Sediminitomix flava: one gene and its partner. Each later gene encodes a partner of the first gene's protein in a complex. Links are inferred from orthologs where the notes say so. Each region holds a gene or a part of one and is shown in the gene's direction. Other genes may lie near its edges.

Region 1 (6,326 bases):
ACCGCATTAATCTTTCTATTTTTCACTAACCATTCTGCTGCATCTGGAGCTAAACCTGGGAAATGTAAATCTTTGACGGCATGTGCTCCTCTTTCACAAGTTCCCATATACTGCATTTTATCTGGATAATACTTCGAAAATCCTGTATAAAGCAATACAATACTTCCTTCTGGAATTGGCATATTTTTGTGCTTTTCCTCCCATTCTAAAAAGTCTTCAATGCTTACCTCATAGTCCGGATTGTCTTTGGCTTTCTCTGAAACATCTACTTTTAAGGCTGAACCTATCAATTTTTCTAAAGGAATTTCATCTACACTCTGCCTATTTTCAGCAAAATGAATTGGAGCATCTATATGTGTACCTCCATGTTCGGCTGCTGCATAATTATTTGCCGAATAATAATACCCCTTCTCAGTATGTCCTTTACTCACTTCTTCTAGCTCAAATTCTTTGGCTGTTACCCAATAGACTGTACTGTCAGAAAAGTCATAGCTGAGATCTACAATCTTAAGGTCTTCTAGCGAAAAATTATTATTACTTGATGATGGAGAAGAATGCTTACAGGAAAAGCATAAAATGACCAATAAATAAAGTAAGCTTTTATTCATAATTTAGAAGTATTTGGGTTACAGCTATTTTCAAGTTTCACGAAAGAGTTCCGATCAGAATGGTTTTATTCTGAATGTATGTTAATAACTGTCACATTTCAAAAAAGTAAGGGTCTAATTAAGTAGAGATTTGTAAAATCATATCATAAACTGTAGAACAGATGAACTACTTTCTGTTAGAGAAAGAGGAACGTTGGAACGTCCTCACTCACGCGATCGGCTTTTTTATAGCCCTGATATGTGTCCCTTTTCTGCTCACAACAGCTTTTCAATCAAGTGTGTTGGGCGGTAGTAGCGTTTTAGTGTTTAGTTTATCATTACTGTTTATGTTGGCTTCTTCAAGCCTATATCATTTACAGATCAGTCCAAAAGCAAAAGAAAGGTTTCAAAAATTAGATCATATTGCAATCTTCTTTTTGATAGCTGGGACTTACACTCCTTTTATCACTTTCTTTGTAGAGGCTCCTCTCAAATTTTATTATTTGGGCTTAATGTGGGGAATCGCATTTATAGGAACTGGTATTAAGTTTTTCTCAACAGGAAAATTGAAATACATCTCTACGGTTGCTTACCTCATCATGGGATGGATGGTAGTTTTTATTGGAGAACCGATTGTTGAAAACCTTTGTACAGCTGGCTTCACTTGGTTAATAACAGGAGGTGTATTTTACTCTGTAGGTACTATTTTTTACCTCATGAAAAAAATGAAATATAGCCATGTCGTTTGGCATTTCTTTGTACTGCTTGGTGGCTTAAGTCACTTCATTGCAGTTTGGTATTGTCTTATCTAATCAATTCAACATATTAAATACGACCAATTCTTCTCTAAGCAGAGAAGGTGTTCACGGCTCTTCTACACGACCATAAGAAGGGCCTTTCTTTTTAGCTAAATAAAAAAGCATCTCCCATATTTCATGAGAGATGCTTTTTACTTTCATCTATGAAAAGTATAATTTTTTAGCCTCTAACTTCGCACACTGCGGCTTCTTCTTTTCTACAAATATAAATATTGAAGAAATGTGAGAATATCAGTCCTAATGAACCCAAGTACCCTAAAATATCAAGTACTGGATTATGAACATGGAATAGACGAAGCATAACAACTGTCACAAAAATGGCAAGAAACGTCCAAAGTGAAAACTGGACACTTTTATTGTGATTATGCCTTGTGCTTGCCCAAACCGCTAAAATACTGATAAATACGGTTGATAAATCTACCCAGCCCCAAAAACCAAGATGGTCAAAATCTCCATGGCTATGTAAGTGAGACATCCCAACACTCATTAAGCTAATTCCTGCCGTCACTAGACAGTGAATCAAACAGATAAATGAGCCTGTAATCCCTAAATGATCAGCGTATTTTTGAAATACTTTCAACATATAAATAATCTATCTGCAATTTATTCGCAATAAACTTACAAACGCCTTCAATTGCAACTTAGTTGCAATAATTAAACTTAATTTACAGATTTGTGAACCTTGAAAAATGAAAAAAAAAAGGAGAAAGGCGGTAGAAGAAAAAAAATCAATAAATTTACTGTCTAGAATACTAAGCTTATTGATAATCAGATCTGGCTTACGAGGTGACCAATAAATAAACGGACAGATTCGAGGATCTGAATTTTTTTCCTCACCAAGCCAAAAAGAAAACTTTTATGAGTTGGTTTAAAAGAAAAGAGAAAGGCATCAATACGCCTACTGTTGAAAAGAAAGATATTCCAGACGGATTGTGGTACAAAACTCCTTCAGGAAAAATTATCCATATGAACGAACTTCGTGAAAACGCGTATGTTTGTCCAGATGATAATCACCACGTTCGTATCGGATCAAAAGAATACTTCGAAATCATCTTCGATAACAATGAATTTACAGAGTTGGACGAAGATTTGATTTCTGGAGACCCATTGGATTTTGTAGATACAAAAGCATATCCAGACCGTATCAAGGCTGGGCAAAAGAAATCAGGTTTGAAAGATGCTTGTCGTAGTGCTTACGGAAAAGTTAACGGACTTGATCTTGTGATTGCGTGTATGGACTTCGGATTTATTGGAGGTTCTATGGGTTCAGTAGTAGGAGAAAAAATCTCTCGTGCTATTGACTATGCACTAGCGAACAAGATGCCATTCCTTATGATCTCAAAGTCTGGTGGTGCTCGTATGATGGAAGCAGGTTATTCATTAATGCAAATGGGTAAAACTTCTGCAAAATTGGCTTTACTTTCAGAAGCTAAACTTCCATACATCTCTTTACTAACTGATCCTACTACAGGAGGAGTTACAGCTTCATTCGCGATGTTAGGAGATTTCAACATTGCAGAACCAAAAGCATTGATCGGTTTTGCTGGTCCTCGTGTAATTCGTGAAACAATTGGTAAAGATTTACCGAAAGGATTCCAAAGCTCAGAGTTCTTGTTAGAGCATGGATTCCTAGATTTCATAGTAGATCGTAGAGATTTGAAAAACAAACTGGCTTCTTTATTGAAAATGTTGAGTTAAGAAGTATATGAAAATGGCTATTTCTCGTTCTTTTCAGAGACGATAGAAGTAACCTACATCATAGTTATACAACGATCATATATAATAAGGGAAGCTTATTTCAAATCACGGAATAAGCTTCCCTTATTTTTTTAAATTAGAGAATAGACTTGTTAATAAGCTTCTCTAAATGATAAGAGCTGTAAACTACAGGAATTAAGCATACTAAAATCGTATTTCACTTTGAGTAACGCTCAATGAAATGATTGAATAGAGAATACATTTATTGTTTGCGTGGAGAGCGCTTTAGTGTCTGAGAAACAGAAGATGAGAAGAAGAAGTAGTAGTATAGCACAAGGGATTGATTGGGTTTCAGTCCTCTTATACCTGATACTCGTAATATTGGGCTGGCTCAACATTTACGCTGCGGTGTATCAACCCGATGCACAACAGAGTATTTTTGATATGGGTATCAACTCAGGGCGTCAGTTGATGTGGATATGTGGGGCAGGAATTCTGATTGCCGCCATTCTGATTATAGATTACAAGTTTTATGAGACCTTTGCCTACATTATATATGGGGCTATCATGCTGCTGCTCCTTGCCGTAATTTTTATAGGGGCTACCACAAACGGAGCAACCGCATGGATAAAGATCGGTCCTCTAAAAATACAACCCGGAGAGATTGCCAAATTTGCGACAGCCTTAGCTTTAGCCAAATACCTAAATTCACCCAATAAGAAAGTTGAAAACTTCAACACCTATTCAAGAGCTTTATTGATTATAGGTGTACCTGCCTTAATCATTATTTTACAAAATGATACAGGTTCTGCAATGGTCTTTGCGGCTTTAGTTGTTGCTTTATACAGAGAGGGATTACCTTCTACTTTCATGGTTTTAGGGCTTACAGCCATCATTCTCTTTATAGCAGGACTCTTTGTCCCCCCTGCCACTCTTGGAGTTTATGTTGGGGTCATGGGGCTAGGTAGTATTATCTATTCTTGGCTAGCTGACCGAAATATATATCAAGTATTTGCAGGATGGGGAATTGTTGGTTCCGTAATGTATGGCTTGTATTATTACTTTGACCATACTTATATATCAATAGGACTATTCTTTGTTTTTGCAATCATTGTGATTGCAAGCTTTAGCAATTTCAGAAGCTTCAGATGGATTACCTTCCAAGGGGCTTACTTTGCTTTTGCACTTCTATTTACCATTAGTATTGACTTTGTATTTAATACTGTACTCCAACCTCACCAACGTAAGCGTATTGAAATCTTGATCAATCCTGAAAGTGATCCTTTAGGGGTAGGTTATCAAGTAACACAGTCTAAAATTGCGATAGGTTCTGGAGGGTTATTAGGAAAAGGATTCTTAGAAGGAACACAGACCAAACTAGAGTTTGTACCTGAGCAAAGTACTGACTTTATATTCTGTACTATCGGAGAAGAACATGGATGGCTTGGTGCTATGTTTGTTTTCACCGTATTCTTTATCCTTATCGCTAGAATTATAATGCTTGCAGAACGGCAGAAATCTCGTTTCTCTAGGGTTTATGGCTATAGTGTAGCATCCATATTATTCTTCCACTTTATGATTAATATCGGTATGACAATCGGACTATTCCCTGTAATTGGTATTCCACTACCATTTGTGAGTTACGGAGGTTCGTCACTTTGGTCATTCACCATCCTATTATTTGTTTTCTTGAAGCTAGATTCTCAGAAAAATCAAATGCTAGGAAGAGCATAGATAAAAGCTCAGACACAATCTATCTAGGACAACTCACTAAGTTTTGAAATCTTCTGTCCTAGCACTTTATATAAAAAGAGGGCGAACAGAATATATATTCCGTTCGCCCTCTTAATTTATATCTATAGGAAATAAAGAAATAGCTAAGCTTAAGCCAATACTTCTTTATTCAATTCTTGCCATACTAAAGAACTAGAACCTAAAACAGCAGCATCTGCTCCTGGAAGACCTGATTGGATAAGTTTTACTTTACCTTTGAAACAGCTCAACATATTTTCTTCCATGTACTCGTAAGTTGGCTTCAACAACAAGTCTCCAGCATTAGCCAATCCTCCGAATAGGATAAATGCTTCAGGGCTTGAGAATGTCATGAAATCAGCCAAAGCAGTACCCAACTTCTCAGCAGTATATCTGAATGCCTCTTTTGCTAGCTCATCACCATCAGTAGCAGCATCAAATACCATTTTAGAAGTTACTTCTCCTTGGTGTACTTTCTCTCTTAGTACTGAAGGAAGTTTTGAAGTACCGATCAATTCATAAACAGTATTTACAAGACCTGTAGCCGAACAGTAAGTCTCTAGACAACCTCTACGTCCACATCCACACTCTCTACCATTTTTCTCTACACGTACGTGACCTAGCTCACCCGCAAATCCGTCATGACCATAAACCATTTCGCCATTCACTACGATACCGCTACCTAGTCCAGTACCTAAAGTGATCATGATGAAGTTTTTCATTTCTTTTGCTTCACCATAAATCATTTCACCGATTGCAGCCGCATTGGCATCGTTTGTCAATGTAATGATAGGGTACTCAAATCTCTCTTTAAGAAGGTTTACCAATTCTACTCTACCTTTCCAATTAAGGTTTGGAGCAAATTCAATAGCACCTGAATAATAGTTTCCGTTTGGCGCACCAAGACCGATTCCCATCACCTCAATTTCTTCATTGATGAAATCTAACACGCGATTGATCTCCGCTTGCATATCATCAAGGTAAAGGTTTACATCCATATGCTTTCCTGTAGGGATGTTTCCTTTAGCCAATACACTACCTTCTTGATCAACTACACCAATCACGGTGTTTGTTCCTCCGATATCAATACCGATTGCAACCTTTTTCATGGAATATTATTTTGAAAGAGTTCTGTTTAAAAATTCTAATTTTACGCATTTTTCAACGAATGAAACAGAAGCAATATCACCAAACTCATTATTGTTGCTATTTTTTGAAGATATATCCCTGTTTTTCGTTCAAAAAGTGACTTTGCTTGCAATTAATACAAGCTTAATTAAAAAAGATGTGTCAAAAATCAATCTATTCTAATGAGATTCCTATTCCATTTTATCGATTGATTTATAACATCTCTCATTGTTAGGTGTACCAAATACACTAACATTATAAATATACTATATCAGCATAAAATTTTACTCTTCAGCCTTTAGCGATTCCCAAACATTAACAAATTGACCATTCTACATCCTTT
Region 2 (6,936 bases), on another replicon or contig:
TTTGTTACTCAGACCAAAAAGAAAAATATATAAAACCAGGCAAGGGAATTAAACATGCCTATGAAATCATCAATGATATTTTTAAGCTTGAACCAAGTTCTACAAAGACCAACTTGAGCAAAGCGATGGGAATGGCATTGTCTATGATCAAGCGTAAAAGTTTGATTGTGGTTATTTCCGATTTCATTGATGAAGGCTATGAGAGAAACCTTAAATCTATAGCTCGAAAGCATGACCTTGTCGTGGTACATATTTCCGATGAGCGTGAAACCAAGTTCCCGAAAGTAGGTATTGTACCATTGTACGACAAAGAAAGTGGACGTACCATTTGGGTAAATACATCTTCTTCGGAGTTCAAAGGTGTGCTTGACAAATACTATGAGGGCAACCGCACGGAATTGAAAAACCTATGTATTCGAAATAACAGTAGTTACGTACATATCAACACCCAAGAAGATTATGTACCCAAACTCATTCGCTTATTTAAATTTAGAAACAAAATCAGAAAGTAATGAGAAGATATGTGAATGGACTGATCGCGACTTTTCTTTTTCTGTTTCCCGCTCTATTGATGGCACAGTCGGAAAATCCGTATGGGCGATTTTTAGGAGAAGAAGTACGTGTAGGTCAAGAAATAAAATATGTACTGACATATACACACCCTTCTGATGAAGAAGTGATCTTCCCAGGTGAAAAACATAGCTTTGCACCTTTTGAATATATCAGCAGACAATATTTTCCTACACAGTCAGATAGCACAACGAGTAAGGATAGTGTTGTTTATACTTTGATGACTTTTGAAATGGATTCCATTCAAGAGTTGACTGTTCCTGTGTTTGTCATGCAGGAAAATGGGAAAAAAGAACCAATTTTCCCTGAAAAAGACGGCATCTTCTTAGTCAAAAGTTTAGCTTCTGATCTGCAACAAGGAGAGCAACCGCAATTGGTGGAAAATACTAATCTCGCTAAGGTAAATGAGGAATTTAACTATCCTTATTTATTGATCTTCTTAGGACTGGTATTTATCGCGTTGGTGATTGTGGTATTTGTCTTTGGTGGCAAAATCAAAAGAGTGTTACAGCTTAAGAAACTCAAGAAGCAAAATATCAAGTTCAATTCTAGTTTTGAGAATTATGCAACTGCACCTTATGATGCACCAAAATTAGAGCACTTATTAGGTATTTGGAAAACCTACACAGGGCAAATGATTGACTTGCCATTACAGAGTTACACCACGAAAGAGATTCAGGCGGTATTGCCAAATGAAAAATTGGATACGCCTTTGAAAACATTTGACCGTGCCATTTATGCCAACATGGTAGACGATCAGATGCAACAAAACATTTCATTCTTGAAAGAATACGCACAGAAATCATATGAAAAGAAAATAGAGGAGGTGAAAAATGGATAATTTGACATTAGCAGAAATTAATTTTGGCTGGCTTTCACCTTCGCAGTTATCTTCTTACACTTGGGAGTTCGGATGGGTTTTATTCCTTATTCCTCTTGTTCCATTTCTATTTGTATTGCGTTGGTTGTTGTTCTACAAGTTCAGACAACGTTTAGATATTGCATTGCCCGAAGGAGCCGTAGAGTTTAGTAAAGTAAGTCTTTTGCGCTACTTGCCTCCTGTATTTTTGGGTTTAGCCTTTGTGTTTTTCCTTGTTGCTTTGGCTCGTCCACAAACGACCGATGAGCATGTAGATCGATGGACAGAAGGTATTGATATCATGCTTGCCCTAGATATTTCTCATTCCATGAAAATTGAGGATTTCCGTCCCAATCGTATGGAAGCTGCAAAAGAAGTAGCGAATGAGTTTATCGAAGGACGTTTTCAAGACCGCATTGGTATCGTGATTTTCTCAGGAGAAGCCGTTTCTTATGCACCGCTCACTACCGATTATTCATTGTTGAAAAATCTGATCAATGATATTGATTTCAGTATGATTGAGAAGAGTGGTACTGCCATCGGAAGTGCTTTGGCTGTAGCTACAAACCGTATGCGAGAGTCTACGGCAAAATCGAAAGTGATTATTCTTCTTTCTGATGGAGAAAATACGGCAGGTAGCTTGAACCCGACCACAGCAGCTGAATTGGCTTATGCCTATGGAATTAAAATCTATTCGATTGGAGTGGGTAAAGAAGGGCGAGTGCCTTACGGAAAGGATATGTTCGGGCAGACTCGCTATGTAGAGTCTAGTTTGGATGAATCTACACTCAGAGAAATGGCTCAAATTGGTCAAGGAGAATTTTTCCGTGCCACAAGTAAAAACTCTCTAGAACGTGTATTTGCTCGAATTGATGAGTATGAAAAATCAGAGATCAAAGAGCGAAAGTATGTAAATACAAAAGATTACTATCAATATTATTTAATTACAGGAATCGTGTTTTTCCTTCTTTGGTTATTAACGAAGGGAAGCTTCCTAACGAATGCTCTTGAAGATTAATTTCTTCTTAAAAGTGTTATTCATAAAAACAAACTTTGTTAAGAGAGGTTCTACGCAAATCAAGAGGAATCACTCTATTATCTTTGGGAGACTTTAGTACATGAATTCAAGATCGATACAGATTATTATTGCTTTTGGAATTATCGTTTTGATATTTTCAATCCGATTGCTCAACATCCAGGTTTTTGAAGCTGGTTGGAAGACAAAAGCAGAAACCAACATGGTGGCAAAGAAAGTAGTCCACCCGCCTAGAGGCCTTATTTTTGACAGAAATGGTCAGATATTGGTCAATAACACGCCTGTTTTTGACCTAATGGTGGTTAGAAATCAGTTGGAAATTGATGATACTTTAGCATTCCGTAAGTTGCTCAATATTGAAAGTAATGAAGAGCTTCGTAAGATGCTCAAAAGTGCTAGTCCGTATTACAGACCTACCGTATTTATTCCGCACTTAAACAAAGATGAATATGCTTTAATGGCGGATAAACTTCTTCGTTATAAAGGTTTATACGGAGTACCTCGTACCATCAGAGAGTATCCTCACACGAACTTGGCGAATGTACTGGGCTATGTAAAAGAGGTGGATAGAGCATTCTTAGATAAAGATACAACAGGCTATTACCATTCGGGAGATATGATTGGTAAAAATGGTCTTGAAAAATATTACGAAGAATACCTTAGAGGACAGCGAGGAGTGAAGCACGTCATTACCAATGTAAAAGGGCTTGAAAAAGGGAAGTACATGGATGGTGCTTTAGATACTCTTCCTGTTGTTGGGCAGAATCTTACCTCAACCATAGACCTTGACCTTCAGAAATATGGCGAACTTCTGATGCAGAACAAAAAAGGAGCTGTTGTGGCTATTGAACCTGCTACAGGAGAAGTCTTAACGATGATTTCTGCACCGACTTATGACCCTAATCTTTTGACAGGAAAGGGAAAGAAGGTATCCAGAAATTATGTAAAGCTGCTTAGAGATACGAATAAGCCACTTTTTGATAGATCGATGCAGTCTATGTATCCTCCTGGGTCAACTTTCAAGACCATTATGGCAATGATGGGCTTGCAAGAAGGTGTAATTGATACTGTCTACACAAGGTTACCATGTTCAGGAGAAAGAGTAGGATGTCACCATCACCCATCACCGCTTACAGTTGGAGGTTCTATCATTCATTCTTGTAATCCGTGGTACTACAAGGCCATGCGTAAAATTGTATTACAAGATGAAAAAGAAGGTTGGAAAGAAGACTTACATTTTGGTTTAGATAAATGGAAGTCTTATGTCAATGAATTCGGGTTAGGAACACGATTGGGAATCGACTTACCTTATGAAAAGGCAGGTTTAGTACCTGGTCCTGACTTCTATACGAGAGCATATAAACATGACCTGTGGAAAATTAGTAATGTCTATTCTATCAGTATTGGGCAAGGAGAGATTCTTTCAGCCCCTTTACAATTAGCCAATTTAGGGGCAATTATTGCCAATAGAGGTTATTATTATACTCCTCATTTGATCAAAGGAATTGGAGAGGAAAATGAGGTATTAGACCGTTTTAAAGAAAAGAAAAAAGTATCGGTACAATCAGATTATATAGATTATATCGCTAGAGCGATGTCTAAAGTACCAGAAATTGGTACCGCTCGATTGGCTTATATGTCAGATATAAAAGTAGCTGGTAAAACAGGTACAGCACAAAACCCTCATGGAGAAGACCATTCCATTTTTATGGCTTTTGCACCTGCTGATAACCCTAAGATTGCAATTGCAGTTTATGTTGAGAATGCAGGTTTTGGAGGTACTTGGGCAGCGCCTATCGCTCGTTTGATGATTGAGAAATATATCAAGGGAGAGATTACAAATTCATGGCTTGAACAATATGTCTTAAAAGGTAATTTCATTAAGGAAGAAGAGGATAAGGAAGCTGAGAAGGCTAGATAAACTGGCCTTTTCCTTTTTGGAAATACTTACCTTATTAGATATGATAATGGATGTCTGTTCGTTATTTTTTTAGCTATGTCAAGGAAGACAAGGAATAATTATTTCAATAATTATATTTTTCATAAAGAATACACTATATTTTCAGTTATAAAATTAGAAAATAACTAGAACCATGAAACATATACTAATTGTTTTGACTCTATTTGTTGGGGTTGCTTTTACTTCGACGACAGCTTACTCTCAATCCAAAAAAGAGAAAAAAGCAGAAATTAAAAAGTGGAAGAAGAAATTGAAATCAATGGACCCACTTAAGTTGAGAGATATGACTGAAGAGCTTAACAGCTTGAAAGGACAAGTTTCTGGCTTAAAGTCTGAGATTTCTAATCTTGAGAAAAAGAACTCTCAACTAGAGACTCAAGTTAAATCTAAAGATTCTGATTTATCTGATCTTAGAGCTAAGTTAGCAAAGGCACAAGATGAGGCAAAAGCTTCTGTTTCTGCTGGAGATAACTGGGATACAGGTATCGTTTATAAAGTGCAAGTAGGTGCTTTCAGAAATAAAAACCTTTCAAAATACCAAGATCAAGGAAGTTTCTGGGTTGAAGATAAAGATGGTGTAAAGAAATACACAATCGCTAACTTCAGAGATTATGAAGAAGCAGATGCTTTCAAGAAGTATATGAGAGAAATGGGGGTGAAAGATGCTTGGATTGTTGCTTATGAGGATAATATCCGTAAAGACATCAAAGATGTTTTAAAGACAACGAAAGCAAAAGATAAGCAAAGAGAAAGAAGATAATTATAACTTCTATAAAATATATAAAGCGACTTCCCGTAAAGGAGGTCGCTTTTTTATTTATCAATACATTCTTCTCAATTTTTTTCTTGCTTTGATTTCAATGAAGTAATAGGTAAATGCTGAAGAAAGAATGGTAAGACTCAAAAACAATAGTGTATAAATTAACCTTTGAGGTATCGAAAGGGTATTTATGTTTTCCGCTTGTTTCCAGTGTGGAAAAATAAACCAAAAGACAAAGAACCAGATTCCATGTACCAGATACATAGAGTATGAGATATCTCCTAAGAACCTAAAGACAGGGCGTTCCAATATAGCTCGTACTTTTCTCTGGTTATAAGCCGCAGCTAAAATCAGTAAGATGAAAATTGGAATGTTGATCAGATCGGGTAATTGATAGTGGAAAGTAAGTATGATCAGTACAAAAAGAAGAGGGATAATAAAGTCTAGTTTTAGAATAGCTTTTCCTAGTTCCTTTTGATAAAACTGATAAATATTAATACCAATGATAAATTCAAATAGACATCTCAAAAAGCCATAATCCCAAGTTATATCTAAATTCTGATTAGGATGTAAATAGACCAAACTACCAAGAGCTATAATCGCAAGTATTGACGATAGAAGAATGATTCTTGTATTTTTTCGATAAAGCAAGGGGATGATGAAAACCGCAATTGTATAGGTCCACCATTCTGCTCCAATAGACCACGAAGGCATATTCCAAGAAAGGAAATGATAAAGGTTCATGGCATTGATCATACTAAATTGGATAGGCAAGGCTTGAGGCGAAAAGTAGGTGACCCAACTCCCATCAATCACATTAGGAAAGTACTTTGGCGTTATCCAAACACCAATGATAAGGATGACTAAGGTGAAAAAGTGGAGAGGATAAAGCCGACTAAATCGACTCCATAAGAAGGATTTGATTGTCTTGAAATTCCAATTCTCGATCAATTTCTGACCATAAACATGGCAAATGATAAAACCGCTTAGAAGGAAGAAAAAATCAACCCATAGATAACCTTTTGATAAAATGCCTGTAGCATCTCTAGAGACCAAAGCTCCAAGGTCTCGGTAATAAATCGATACATCAATATGGAATATAACGACCCATAGTGCCGCAATACCTCTCAAAGGAGTAAGAGCACTGATGTAATTGTGCTGTGTTGTTAATTTATTCATTTCATATTTACCTTAAGTATCGCCAAAGTAAGCAAAGGAGGTGTAGTTATCAACTATTTAGGTAAGTGACTTATTTGGATAGTGTTTAATCACTCTATTTCTATTGATTTATTTCGAGTGTAAGAATTATTGAAAATTTCAGTCAGAAAGCTAAATACGAATCTCAAAATTTATACTGAGATAAACGGTTACAGCTATGGAGGATCAGAAGATCAATGAAATCACAAAACTTACGATTGAGGTTAGTTTAAGAGTAGGAGTACTCTTTCTGTTATTGATATGGTGCTTACTTATTTTACTTCCCTTTTCAACGGCAGTTATTTGGGGGATTATCATAGCGGTGGCCATAGCTCCGATTTATCACTTGTTTCAGAAGAAGCTTGGTGCAAGTAATAAATTGAGTGCGACGCTGTTGGTCCTTTTTTTTATCGCGATACTTATTATTCCGTCCTTTTTTTTAGTGAGTTCTTTAGTAGAAAGCTTTAAGGTGTTAGGGCAAGCACTACAAGACAAATCACTTCATTTGCCTCCTCCACAAGAAAGTATAGCAGATTGGCCTCTTGTAGGAAAGG

Evidence for each region.
Region 2: the proteins of rodA (region 1) and mrdA are in contact, whole or in part, in a crystal structure (PDB 6PL5), measured with the Thermus thermophilus proteins. The link is inferred for Sediminitomix flava from one-to-one orthologs. Residues at the interface, in WP_223903423.1 of Thermus thermophilus: Phe161, Val165, Phe168, Val169, Leu172, Pro198, Tyr199, Glu202, Tyr211, Arg212, Asp213, Gln220, Val221, Gln223, Ser224, Ile226, Ala227, Ile228, Gly229, Ser230, Gly266, Phe267, Val270, Leu274, Tyr277, Gly278, Leu281, Phe285, Leu289, Arg297; in WP_223903432.1 of Thermus thermophilus: Arg4, Ile5, His6, Leu8, Ala9, Phe12, Ala15, Leu16, Leu19, Gly20, Arg22, Ala23, Trp24, Leu26, Gln27, Val28, Tyr31, Tyr34, Leu36, Leu43, Thr45, Asp47, Lys156, Gln157, Gly158, Ser160, Val184, Leu201, Glu202.

Annotation. Positions count from the first base shown.
Region 1 is NZ_QGDO01000006.1:215,423-221,748, reverse strand. Bases 2,788-5,623 are described here. They hold rodA (rod shape-determining protein RodA), read left to right. Parts: upstream 2,788-3,409; coding sequence 3,410-4,837; downstream 4,838-5,623. Other genes in these bases: BC781_RS19945 (ROK family protein), read right to left, coding at 4,987-5,623; accD (acetyl-CoA carboxylase, carboxyltransferase subunit beta), read left to right, coding at 2,788-3,103. Outside these bases: BC781_RS19970 (cyclase family protein), read right to left, coding at 1-608; PAQR family membrane homeostasis protein TrhA, read left to right, coding at 770-1,399; BC781_RS19960 (MerC domain-containing protein), read right to left, coding at 1,566-1,988; more of accD, read left to right, coding at 2,264-2,787; more of BC781_RS19945, read right to left, coding at 5,624-5,964. UniProt on the Escherichia coli protein: Peptidoglycan polymerase that is essential for cell wall elongation. Also required for the maintenance of the rod cell shape. Functions probably in conjunction with the penicillin-binding protein 2 (mrdA).
Region 2 is NZ_QGDO01000001.1:1,327,337-1,334,272, reverse strand. The notes cover bases 2,026-4,966. They hold mrdA (penicillin-binding protein 2), read left to right. Parts: upstream 2,026-2,547; coding sequence 2,548-4,386; downstream 4,387-4,966. Other genes in these bases: BC781_RS05070 (SPOR domain-containing protein), read left to right, coding at 4,559-4,966; BC781_RS05080 (vWA domain-containing protein), read left to right, coding at 2,026-2,447. In the rest of the region: BC781_RS05090 (DUF58 domain-containing protein), read left to right, coding at 1-512; BC781_RS05085 (hypothetical protein), read left to right, coding at 512-1,411; more of BC781_RS05080, read left to right, coding at 1,404-2,025; more of BC781_RS05070, read left to right, coding at 4,967-5,185; BC781_RS05065 (acyltransferase family protein), read right to left, coding at 5,246-6,364; BC781_RS05060 (AI-2E family transporter), read left to right, coding at 6,561-6,936. UniProt on the Escherichia coli protein: Catalyzes cross-linking of the peptidoglycan cell wall. Responsible for the determination of the rod shape of the cell. Is probably required for lateral peptidoglycan synthesis and maintenance of the correct diameter during lateral and centripetal growth.